DNA from 4 places in the Thalassotalea montiporae genome. Region 1 is predicted to be linked to each of the others. Evidence: predicted binding sites of a transcription regulator. Region 1 holds the regulator's gene; each other region holds the start of a gene.

Region 1 (3,201 bases):
GGTGAGAAAATCGTATACAACACGCTAACTGAACAATTGGAAGCAGAGGGTGGCAGTAACCAGTCGGTAACCACCATTTTAAAACCTAAAGCAAAAAGTGATAAATAGCCGATGACACAAGAAGTAACACTTACCGCGTCTGGCTTAGCAAAAGCTTATAAAGGTCGACAGGTTGTTAAAAATGTCAGCTTGTCGGTCAGTACTGGACAAATTGTGGGTTTACTTGGCCCTAATGGTGCGGGTAAAACCACGTCGTTTTATATGATTGTTGGCTTAGTGCCGAACGATAGCGGTGAAATCACTTTAGGGGCAGATGATTTAACTTTGTTGCCTATGCATGAGCGCGCGCGTCGCGGTATTGGCTATTTGCCGCAAGAAGCGTCTATTTTTCGCAAACTGACGGTTTATCAAAACATCATGGCGATCTTGCAAACACGCAAAGACTTAACGGAAGTTGAGCGTGAAGAAAAACTCGAATTGCTTATTGAAGAATTCAATATCGGCCATATAAGAGATAATACGGGCATGAGTTTATCGGGTGGTGAACGTCGTCGTGTTGAGATTGCCAGAGCGTTAGCAGCCGACCCATTGTTTATTTTGCTAGATGAACCTTTTGCCGGTGTTGACCCAATTTCAGTTGGCGATATTAAAAAGATTATTTTGCATTTAAAGCAACGTGGCATTGGCGTTTTGATCACTGACCACAATGTTCGCGAAACACTTGATGTGTGTGAGCATGCATATATCGTTAGTCACGGAGAATTAATCGCTGAAGGTGATTCAGAACAAATTTTGGCGAATCAGCAAGTAAGAGATGTATACCTAGGTGAGCAATTCACGCTATAGTTAAATCATTAGCGTTTTACTTGAATAAAAGAACACAACAAAAGGAAACCGTTAGACTTAAATGCGTCCATCATTGCAGTTAAAAATTGGTCAGCAACTTACGATGACGCCGCAACTTCAGCAGGCTATCAAGTTACTACAATTATCAACATTAGACCTTCAACAAGAGATTCAAGAAGCGCTGGAAAGCAATCCACTGCTTGAAGTGGATGAGTCGGCGAGTGCCTCATCGGAAAGTAGTGACAGCGAGTCTATTGACGATGCTTATTCTGCTACGGCAACGACTGAGCAGGTGACAACAGATGGTTCTGAAGATGCTATGCCTACCGCTGATGAAGTCAGCACTACCGAGGCGATGGAAAAAAATGACATTCCAGAAGAGTTGAGTATTGATACCACTTGGGATGAGTCATTTAGTGCAGGTGTAAGTAGCTCAGGCATTGGCACTGCAGGCAGTGATGACTACGTTTATCAAGGTGAAACCACCGATTCTATTCAAGACCACTTGCGCTGGCAAATGGAGCTAACACCCTTTAGTGAAACCGATGAAGCCATTGCTATGGCAATTATCGATGCCGTTGACGATGCTGGTTACCTAACTGTTTCTGCCGAAGATATTTTGGAAAGTCTAGGTCTTGAAGAAGTTGAACTTGATGAAGTTGAAGCGGTATTAAAGCGTATTAATATGTTCGATCCTATTGGGGTGGCAGCGCGCTCTATTCCTGAATGTTTATTGATTCAATTGAATCAGTTTGATAACGACACACCGTATTTAGCAGAAAGTAAGCTGATCATTAGCGAGCACATTGATTTATTGGGTAATCGTGACTATCGTCAAATAATGCGAAAAACCAAGCTCAAGGAAGACCAGCTGCGCGAGGCACTGCGCCTGATCCAATCATTAAACCCAAGACCTGGTGATGCGGTAGTGCAAGGTGATGATCAGTACGTTATCCCAGATGTTTCTGTGGAAAAGAAAAATGGTCGCTGGGTGGTTGAGCTTAATCCAAGTACAGCACCAAGATTATCAATTAATCAGCAATACGCAGCGATGACCAAAAGTATGAAGTCATCGGACGATAATCAGTTTATCCGTTCAAACCTGCAAGAAGCCAAATGGTTCATTAAAAGTTTAGAAAGCCGCAACGAAACGCTGCTGAAAGTGTCAAACTGTATTGTTCAGCGTCAGCAAGGCTTTTTTGAATACGGGCCAGAAGCGATGCGCCCGATGGTGTTAAACGACATCGCAGAAGCGGTTGATATGCATGAGTCAACCATATCGCGTGTAACCACGCAAAAGTTCATGCACACGCCTAGAGGTATTTTCGAATTAAAGTACTTCTTTTCTAGTCATGTTAGTACGGAAAATGGGGGGGAATGTTCATCTACTGCTATCAGAGCATTAATTAAAAAGCTTGTCTCAGCAGAAACTCCATCGAAACCATTAAGTGATAGCAAAATGGCGGAACTATTAGCAGAGCAAGGGATTAATGTTGCGCGACGGACAATAGCTAAGTACCGAGAGTCCTTATCTATTCCACCGTCAAATCAAAGAAAAAGTCTACTTTAAGTATTCAAGCAATGAGGAATAAAGCTTATGCAAATTAATTTATCAGGCCACCACGTAGAAGTGACAGATTCATTACGCGATTTCGTTAACACTAAGTTTGCAAAGCTGGAGCGACATTTCGATCACATCAACAATGTATACGTCGTTCTTACCGTAGAAAAATTAAACCAAAAAGCCGAGGCGACAGTTCACCTCAACGGCACAGAGGTTCACGCCTCAGCACAAAATCAAGACATGTACGCATCAATTGACTCGCTCATTGATAAACTTGACCGCCAAATCCTTAAATACAAAGGTAAAATTACTCAGCATTAAACTATGAAGCTGCAAGATATACTAACCGAGGACTGCACATCCTGTGCAGTCCCACTGTCAAGCAAAAAGAAAATCCTCGAGCAAATTTGCAGTATTGCAACTAGTCACATTCCTGAACACTCAACATTTGAATTGCTGCAAAGTTTGCTGGCTCGTGAAAAAATGGGCAGCACAGGCATTGGCAATGGTATTGCAATACCACACGGTCGCCTTACTGGCACGAATCAAGTTGTGGCAGTACTGATGACCACTGAACAGCCAGTGGCGTTTGATGCGATTGATAACCGCGCTGTTGATATCTTCGTGGCGTTATTTGTGCCTGAAGACTGTTGTAAAGATCACTTATCCACACTGCAAAGTATTGCTAAGCTGCTGAGCAACAAACAAATCAATAAAAAAATTCGTAAATGTACTAGTAATCATGAGCTTTACGAGTTGATTAACCAAGCGGAATAACGGTAAGCACACTA
Region 2 (3,201 bases), on a different contig from region 1:
TACTCGGCTTTAAAAGGGCTACTAACTGGCTTCAAGTTCTTGATAGCAGGCTAATAGTGCCTGTGTCAGCTTATGCTTTGGCGCCATATGAATTAGTGGCGACTTTTGTTGATGTGATTCACGCATTTTTACCGACTGTGGAATATAGTCAGCAATAACCGGGTATCCTTCCTCAATCAGCTCTTGAATAATGAGGCCCGGTAAATTGGCATTCACCATATACTGGTTGGCAATAATACCTTCTACGTGCAAATTTTCGTTATGATCTTCTTTAATCTCTTGAATTTGCTGCTGCAAGCTATACAGGCCCTGACGCGCAAAGTCGTCACAATCGATAGGAATTAAACAACTATCTGCCGCAATTAAAGCAGACAGGCTGTAAAAATTCAGCGCAGGTGGTGTGTCAATGTAAATACGGTCAAAATCATCACGTAAAGTCGCTAGTGCATCGCGTAATTTATAGATTTTGTGACGACTATCGAGTTCACTTTCAAGCTCTTTAATTCGCTCAGAGCCACGGATAATAAACAAGTTCTCGTAACTCGTTGGTTGGCAATACTCAATGATAGGACGTTTGCGTAAATGAAAGGTAATGGTCTGTTCAAATAGCGCTGCGATAGAGTCATCGTCGCTAATATCAAGTGCTGATAAATAAGAAGAGGTATTGCACTGAGTATCAAGGTCTATCACTAAGGTACGTAAACCACTTGCAGCCGACATCGCGGCAAGATTAACAGCAAGGCTTGATTTACCTACCCCACCCTTTTTATTAAAAAGCACTCGGATCATGAATTTCCCTATCAACTCTTTGTAAGTAGTAACAATTAATACTTACTCACGTTAACAAATAATAAGCAACCTCGCTATGCCGAAAAGGACTAAATAAGTTCAACTATTGCTGACAATAACTAGAGTAACAGAGCGGTGGCGGTGGTTTTATTGAAACAACCGAGTGACTAGCTGATCTGCTTGATAGCTCAAGACAAATCAGCATTCACACTATTAGCCTGACAATGGTTTAGCGGCGAGATTTACGCACCGCGACACCAAGTAAAACTAAACCAAGCAATGCTAAAGTATCTGGCTCTGGAATTTCAGCACTGTTTGGACGGCCAGCTAAGCTCGAAAAGCGTGCCGTTTGACTCTCGGTATAAAAGCCAACATGGCCAGCGGTAAAGCTATTATCGGTAAATGACTGCTCTACACCACCTAAGCTAAATGAAATTTCCTCACCTGAACGTGAAACGCTAAAGCGATAATTAACATCATCCTGCCAAAACAATTCCTGCTCGAACAAAGTGCTTGAAACACCATCGACTTCTTTAACTAAAAACAGACCACTAGAAACGGAGAACCGGCCGTCAGCACGATCACCACGATCGTTTAAGCCACCTTGCTCCCAACCCAAGCGATAGTGATTTCGCTCGTCTTGCCAGCCAAACACAACACCGAGAATATCGTCATCATCAAATAAATCCGATGTCGGCGTCATAAAGCCACTAAATACAAAATCACCATCAAAAATGAAATCACTAATTAAAGCGCCATTGGCATTGTTATTTTGTATTGCTTGATTGCCATTTGCACTGGTAATACCTTGCGAGCCACCACGCGCAGGAGATTCTGCCAATGTCCACAAACTGGTATCAATAATAATATTGGCTTGCGCATTAGTAAAAATTAGGAATAGAGATAAAAATGAAAGGCTTTTAATAGACTTCAACATGCTACAACCTAAAACAAGTTAATTAAAAGATAAAACAATAATGTTTTCTATGTTAAACAAATAGTTAGCTTGCTTAACATGATAGTTAACATGTGCTTAAGCAAAAACAACACCATTATAAAAAACTCCTAATTATCATAGAGTTAAAGTTCATCCTTTTTCTCAACAAAAGAAAGTGTTAAATAATCTGACACTTACTAGTAATTATTTACTGTTCAATAAGTTAAAGAGTTAGAAGCCAGATATCAGCCAGCTACCACCTAAGAAAAACAGCCGCCTTGAGTGAAGAGCACTATACTTAATAGACAGCACTTAAAGTAAAGCACGTAAACCAAAACAAAGCTCCCGAGTCAAAGCAGGGCATGACCTTCAGCTAAGTATTATTAAATAAGCTAGCTGACTTTTGCCGTAACATCGCCTGACCAAATAGGCTGGAGATCAGGGCGTGTTGAGCTTTCGAGGTTGAATTTTGTTCAATCTAAACGCTTTCTGATCGCGGCGCTCGTTTTGTCGCATAGTTGTTCTATGTAAAAAGCGAGCAACAATGAGCAGGAGGCGTTTAGATGAACCCAATCAATTAAAACAAAAGGGCAGCGTATGTTTGAGTTTTCTACTTTGTTGGCACTTATTTATGGAGAATGACTACACTGCACAAGTGCCGCCTTGTATAAAACCCAAACAGACTGCTGCAAAAACAACCCTGAAAGATCAACACGCCCTAATACCAACAACAAGTGTTCAAACCAACATTAGTGGAAGGCTTTCGACATTGCGCACCATGAGTTATCGCTCAATAATCATACTATTGTCAGTGTTTTTTACACTGCCCGTTATTGTGTTTGCCCAAGACACTGTTTCACATGTCGAAGATTCTGTAATTACCGCATCGGTATCGCCAGATTTTCCCAAAGGTTTACACGCCAAATATATGCGCTATCTCGGCCAAAAGCTCAACGTTAAAGTCAATATCAAACCTATGCCATTGGCGCGGCGAATCAAGGAGCTTGAGAAAGGCACTATCGATATCATTATTCTCAACTACCGAGAAAACCCAGCACTCACCTTTTTGCAACCCGCCTACAGCCCAATTACCGAATATCTGTTCGTCAATCACGACGACAAAGATACAATCACCAATTACCGACAGCTTATCAACGCTGCCATTGGCTTAAATACAGGCTCAGAAGTCTTCCCAATATTTGACAACGATAAGGCATCCAAAAAAATCACGGTTAATACGCTAGAACAAAAAATATTGCTGCTGAAGCACAATCGCATTGATGGTTTTTTTCATACGAATCTGAGCACTAAGGCGGTACTGCAACAAATGGGTTTAACTGAAGATATAGTCAAGTCTACTTGGCAGCCTCAATACTTGAGAAAGCAATCACATTTTGTCATTTCTCCAAATTCAAAGCTTTTTCATCGCAAAGTTGAGTTGGAGAAGATTATCGAGCAAGGAGTTGCTAATGACG
Region 3 (3,201 bases), 440 kb from region 1:
AGGTTAACCAACTCTTCCGTGGTATTTACATTTGACGTTTCAAGCGCTCCTTGCACTATCATGCCGTAACCTTCCAAACCTGGCACACCTTGCGCTGGCGCACCACTAACAGCTGTTTCAGTAAATAAGTTCTGACCAATCGGCTCTAAACCAGTTGGGTTGATAAAGTTGACGGTGTTAATTTGACCAACAACGGCGTTGTCAGCCTGTCCTTGAATTCGTACCGAAACTTCACCGTCTTGCGAGACATTAATCTCAAGCGCATCATCTGGAATTGTAATTTGTGGCTGTAATGGATAGCCGGCACCAGGGGTAACAATGTTGCCTTCTTCGTCCATCGTAAATTGACCATTACGGGTATATGACGAAGTACCATCTGGTAGTAAAACTTCGAAGAAGCCGTCACCTTGAATCATTAAATCCAATGAATTGTCTGTGGTAATCATATCCCCTTGGGTATGAATTTTTTGCGTTGCAACCACTTTGGCACCGGCACCTAACATTAAACCCGATGGTAATTCAGTGTCTTGAGCACTACGACCACCCGGCTGATTAATTGTTTGATACAGCAGGTCTTCGAATACTGCGCGACTTTTCTTAAAGCCAACAGTACTCGCGTTCGCTAAGTTATTGGAGATAACAGCAATATCTTTTGTTTGCGCATCTAAGCCAGTTTTACTAATCCACAATGCTGGGTTCATACTTCACCTCGAAAAAATAAATTAGAAAGCACGCAATAACGAAGAACTTGCTGAATCAATTTCTTCTGCTGTTTTCATTAGTTTCAGTTGCATTTCAAATTGACGCTGCAACGCAATCATGTCGGTCATTTCATTAACAGGGTTAACGTTACTGGCTTCAAGCGCACCGCTTGCTAGTTGCACGGTTACATCCGCTGGCTCATTATTGCCGTCTTTACGACGAAACAAGCCGTCATTACCCTTTTCAATGTCTCGTACATCTGGGTTAACCATCTTGATACGGCCAACTTCTTCTTGTGCGTTAGCTGGCGCACCTTCTGGCTGAACGGAAATTGTTCCATCACCGGAAATATGAATATTGTTAACCGGAAGCGGTAAAAAAATCGGTCCGGCGTCACCAATCAATAAATCACCATTGCTGGTTTCTAGGCCGCCCGTTTCAGTTAACTTTAAATGACCAGCTCGGGTATAAGCTTCGCCACCATCTGGCGTTTGTACTGCTAACCAACCATCACCTTGAATGGCAACGTCAAGATCACGTCCAGTGGTTTGAATTGAACCGCCGCCAAAATTTTGGCTGGCACGTTCAGTCATGGAAAACACCCGAGTTGGCAACCCTTCACCAAAAGCCTGCATGGTTCTAGCTTGCGCTAAATCGGCTTTAAAGCCAGTAGTCTTGGCGTTTGCGAGGTTGTTCGCTGTAACCGCTAAAGCGTGCATATTTTGCTTTGCACCGCTCATTGCGACATAGAGCATTTTATCCATTGTGGACTCCGATCAACGTTGCATATCTGTTAGTTCAATATTCTTAAACTAGTAAAAGCAAATAAAGTGCCAGAAATACCAACTTACCGATAAAAAGAAAATCAGAAGAGAATTTGAAGTGTAAAGCGACAGTACAAAGAAGAAGGCGTGAATTATAAAGTAGGCGTAAAAAATAGAAATCAAAACAAAGCCCCAATAAAACTTGGGGCTTGATAAACAAAGCTAGATAATTGTTTAATAAATCTGCTAGTAGACTATCGAATCTGCAAAATTGTTTGGTTTAGCTGGTTATCAACTTCTAGTGAACGAGAGTTCGCTTGGAAGTTACGCTGAGCGGAAATCAAATCGATAAGCTCGGCGGTTAAGTTTACGTTCGACTGCTCAAGTGCCGATGAGTTAATCGTACCAAATGTACCTGAGCCGGCTTCACCTGCTAATGCCTCACCCGAAGTTAAACTTTCTTTCCAAGAGGTTCCACCGACTTGTGTCAATCCTTGGTTATTGGCAAAGCTAACTAGAGCAACTCGCGCAAGCGGCTCTGAAGTACCATTTGAGTAGGTGGCACGAATTAAACCATCGTCGTCAATATCAAGACCTGTTAATCGGCCAACCGCTAAACCATCTTGTTCTAGTGATGTAACTTCAAAGCCCGCAGCAAATTGCGTAGGCTCGTTAGGGTTACCGCCTGTTGTATCTAAATTAAAGTCAATGGTAATTGTCTGTGTCGGATCTGCACCATTAGTTAAAATACCTGCACCCAATGTGTTAGTGATTAATGTATCGGGAAACTGACCTTTAAATTCGCCGCCGGCAGAAAAATACAAGCGTGCTGCACCAGCTGGTATACCCGCACCGGTTGGAGTCGTAGGTGGCGTAGAATTATCTTCACCCACACCAGTTGGCGAAGGGTCGTTAATGGCAACTTGGTTACCATCAACAGCAGTATAGACATCCCACTCATTAGCCGCTGATTTTTTAAAGTAATAGGTCATAACATGGCTATCACCTAAACTGTCAAATACGGTTACCGACGTGGAGTGGTTATACGTCAGAGGATCGGTAATATCAAATGCCGCCGCAATAACCGGATCGCCTGCTGGCAAGTTCATGCGAATATCGACCTCGCGACTCTGCATTGGAGAACCCGAAGCTGTCGGAATTTGTATCGGTGAAGCGGTACTTAGCGCAACAGAAGATGAAGAGCCATCACTGTTAACGGGGAAGCCTAATAGGTGACCACCCTGCGAATTAACAATAAAGTTATCTGAATTTAACTTGAATTCACCAGCACGCGTATAAGAGCGCTCTAAACTACTCAATTCAGGCACTGTCGCGAAGAAACCGTTACCTGTAATCGCCAAATCCAGCGCGTTGTTGGTAAAACGTATACTACCTTGGGAAAATTGCTGTGCCACTTCTGAGGTAAGTACACCATCACCGGCTTTTGTATTACCTGCTGCCAATAGCGATGTTGCAAATACATCGACAAACTCAGCGCGAGACTCTTTAAAACCTGTGGTGTTAACATTGGCGATGTTATTTGACGTTACATCTAAATCTTTTTGGGCAGCGTTTAAGCCACTTAGTGCTACATTGAAAGTCATAGTTTCACCTCTTGGAAATCTTTTATTGAATTAACTTACTAAGCTGATTTCGCTTAGCCTTGAGTTACTTCAACAACATCAGATAAATTCATCGTTGAACCGCCGTTTAGGTTCAACACAATATTACCGCC
Region 4 (3,201 bases), 490 kb from region 1:
ATTTTGAGCAGCAGTGGGCACGTGCCATTGATTTTACTTGCTACCTTGTTGATTGCGGTGCACGTTAATTTTCTAAATGTATAAATTTCTGATGGGTAACTGGTAACCATGGCAGATTCAGACTCAGGCGAACGCAGTGAAGAGCCGACGGCGAAAAAACTGTCGGAGGCTCGACAGAAAGGGCAAATCCCTCGCTCGAAAGATTTAGGCACTATGTTCGTGTTAATCAGCAGTGCGGTTGCGTTGTTGATGGTCGGTGATTCGTTAGTGCTTAGCTTGTCACAAATGATGAAGCGCATGTTTACCTTTACTCGCGAAGAGGTAATGGATACTCAGAATATTTTTAACATCGTTGGTGAGGTTTTCGCCGGTGTGATGTACCCAATGTTATGGATTTTTGCGATTATCACGCTCGCAGCCTTTGTTGGAAACACCTTGTTAGGCGGTATGAATTTTTCCTGGGAGGCAATGGCGCCCAAGGCTAGTAAGCTTTCACCACTGCAAGGCTTTAAGCGAATGCTAGGCGTACAAGCCGGGGTTGAGCTGATTAAATCACTGCTTAAGTTCTTTGTTGTCTTTTTTGTTGCGATAACCTTACTCACCGTTCTCTTTGAAGAAATCATCAGCTTAAGTTTAGAGTCAGCGCCGAGTAACTTTGGTCACGCGGTTGAGATGCTCTTGTGGATGTTCTTAGTTTTGGCCTGTTCATTGGGTATCATTGCTGCCATTGATGCGCCATATCAAGTTTGGAATCACACCCGCCAGCTCAAAATGACTAAACAAGAAGTTAAAGATGAAATGAAAAACACTGAGGGTAGCCCAGAAATTAAAGGGCGTATCCGCAGGGCGCAGTATGAGATGTCGCAACGCCGTATGATGCAAGATGTGCCACAAGCTGACGTGGTAATTACTAACCCAACTCATTACTCGGTCGCATTAAAATATGACACCGAACAAGGCGGCGCACCGATGATGATTGCCAAAGGTGCAGACCAAATGGCGATACACATACGCACTATAGCAAAAGAGCATGGTGTTGAAATTCTGCAATCGCCTGCGTTAGCGCGTTCTTTGTATTACACCGCAGAAGTTAACGAAGAAATACCTGAGGCTCTGTTTGCGGCGGTAGCACAAGTTCTGGCTTTTATTTTTCAGTTAAGAGCACACCGCTCTGGCAAAGGCCGCCGCCCAGTGCCATTGGCTAAAAACCTTCCAATCCCAGACGATTATCGATATTGATACCGCAAGAATAGTTTAAGTAGCAATTTAAGCTATTGTTTCAGTAATAGCTTTAGTTATCGCCTTTAGTTATCTAATAGTTTAGTTAGAGCCTGAGCTAGCTGGCTTACTTATTGCTTAAACGGTAGTATCCCGTAATCGTCAAAACTTTATCACTAATTAGAAATGCAGTTATTAGCGAAACTCCCTCAATTTGACAAAAGTAAAGTAAACCACCTTTCTGGCTTAGGTACGCCTTTCTTAGTAATGGCCGCACTTGGCATGATAGTACTGCCAATGCCTGCCATGCTATTGGATGTACTTTTTTCATTTAACATTGCTTTATCACTCGTGGTGTTGCTGATTACGGTTTATACCTTAAAGCCGCTAGATTTTGGCGCATTCCCATCGGTATTGTTGATTGCGACTATCCTTCGGTTGTCATTAAACGTGGCAAGTACGCGCGTGGTGCTGCTGGAAGGTCATGAGGGGCCTGATGCTGCTGGGGCAGTCATTGAAGCGTTTGGTTCGGTTGTTATTGGTGGTAACTACGCGGTCGGTTTAGTGGTCTTCCTAATTTTGATCATCATTAACTTTGTTGTAGTCACTAAAGGTGCGGGTCGTATTTCTGAAGTAACGGCGCGTTTTACCCTAGATGCTATGCCAGGTAAACAAATGGCTATCGACGCCGACCTTAATGCTGGCTTTATCACGCAAGACCAAGCACGTGAACGCCGCCAAGAAATCACCAGTGAAGCAGATTTCTATGGTTCGATGGATGGTGCCAGTAAGTTCGTAAAAGGTGATGCGATAGCAGGTATTTTAATTCTTTTCATTAACATCATTGGTGGCCTAGTCATCGGCATGGTGCAGCATGACTTAAGCTTTGATGCTGCTGTTGAGATCTACACCTTACTAACGATTGGTGATGGCTTAGTTGCACAGATTCCGGGCTTATTGCTTTCAGTAGGCACTGCAATCGTGGTTACCCGCCAAAATACCTCTGAAGAAATGGGCAAGCAGGTCAGCAGTCAGTTAGGTCAAGCCCGTTCACTGTATATTGCGGCTAGCGTCATGTTCGTTATGGGGATTGTCCCTGGTATGCCGCATTTTGCGTTTTTAACGTTTGCAGCATTAATTGCCGGTATTGCTTACTTCGGTGAAAAACTGAAAGCGAAAAAAGCGGATGAGGCTCAGCAGAAAGCCCAAGAAGAGCAAGTACAAACTCAACAAAAAGAAGAAGAAACGAAAGATTTAAGCTGGGATGATGTAAACCATGTTGATGTAATTGGGCTAGAAATTGGTTATCGCTTAATTCCGTTGGTGGACAAAGCACAAGGTGGTGAGTTACTCAATCGCATTAAAGGGGTCAGAAAGAAACTTTCGCAAGAGTTTGGTTTCCTTGTGCCGGCAGTGCATATTCGCGATAACTTGGACCTAGAGCCAAACACTTATCAAATTTCATTAATGGGGGTTGCGGTAGGTGAAGCGGAAATTCGCCATGATCATGACTTGGCAATTAACCCCGGCCAGGTATTTGGACAACTTGACGGAATTCCGACGAAAGACCCTGCTTTCGGCTTAGATGCTGTATGGATCAAGCAGAATCAACGGGAACAAGCGCAATCGCTTGGTTACACTGTGGTAGATGCGGCTACGGTACTGGCTACACACTTGAGCCAAATCTTAAGTAACAATGCGTCACAGCTTATTGGTCACGAAGAAGTGCAAAACTTACTCGACCGTCTAGGCCAGAATTATCCGAAACTTGTTGAAGGACTAATTCCTGACGTTCTGCCACTTGGCACCGTTGTTAAAGTGCTACAAAACTTAATGAACGAAGGTGTTGCAGTGCGTGATATGCGCAGCATTATTCAGACACTAGTAGAGTATGGTCCGAAGAGCCAAGACCCAGAAGTATTAACGGCTGCAGTGCGAATTACGCTTCGTAAATTTATCATTCAAGACATGGTCGGTTCGGCA

What was found. Region 1 encodes sigma-54, which starts transcription at its own class of promoters, with help from an activator protein. Its sites were predicted from a motif close to GTTGGCACGNNNNTNGNNT; they were not measured.
Region 2: the regulator sigma-54 is predicted to act here: its motif matches at 1,962-1,980, upstream of ACSLUR_RS07945 (PEP-CTERM sorting domain-containing protein).
Region 3: the regulator sigma-54 is predicted to act here: its motif matches at 1,522-1,540, upstream of flgF (flagellar basal-body rod protein FlgF).
Region 4: the regulator sigma-54 is predicted to act here: its motif matches at 1,340-1,358, upstream of flhA (flagellar biosynthesis protein FlhA).

What each region holds. Positions count from the first base shown of each region.
Region 1 is NZ_JBQRUO010000001.1:483,886-487,086, forward strand. It holds gene lptA (lipopolysaccharide transport periplasmic protein LptA) at 1-108, shown strand, start outside; gene lptB (LPS export ABC transporter ATP-binding protein) at 112-846, shown strand; gene ACSLUR_RS02005 (RNA polymerase factor sigma-54) at 908-2,416, shown strand; gene hpf (ribosome hibernation promoting factor) at 2,444-2,731, shown strand; gene ptsN (PTS IIA-like nitrogen regulatory protein PtsN) at 2,735-3,187, shown strand; gene rapZ (RNase adapter RapZ) at 3,201-3,201, shown strand, end outside.
Region 2 is NZ_JBQRUO010000002.1:305,414-308,614, forward strand. It holds gene ACSLUR_RS07940 (ParA family protein) at 22-789, opposite strand; gene ACSLUR_RS07945 (PEP-CTERM sorting domain-containing protein) at 1,019-1,726, opposite strand; gene ACSLUR_RS07950 (substrate-binding periplasmic protein) at 2,358-3,201, shown strand, end outside.
Region 3 is NZ_JBQRUO010000001.1:923,860-927,060, reverse strand. It holds gene flgG (flagellar basal-body rod protein FlgG) at 1-701, opposite strand, end outside; gene flgF (flagellar basal-body rod protein FlgF) at 723-1,466, opposite strand; gene flgE (flagellar hook protein FlgE) at 1,721-3,070, opposite strand; gene ACSLUR_RS03980 (flagellar hook assembly protein FlgD) at 3,124-3,201, opposite strand, start outside.
Region 4 is NZ_JBQRUO010000001.1:978,846-982,046, forward strand. It holds gene fliR (flagellar biosynthetic protein FliR) at 1-68, shown strand, start outside; gene flhB (flagellar biosynthesis protein FlhB) at 109-1,239, shown strand; gene flhA (flagellar biosynthesis protein FlhA) at 1,405-3,201, shown strand, end outside.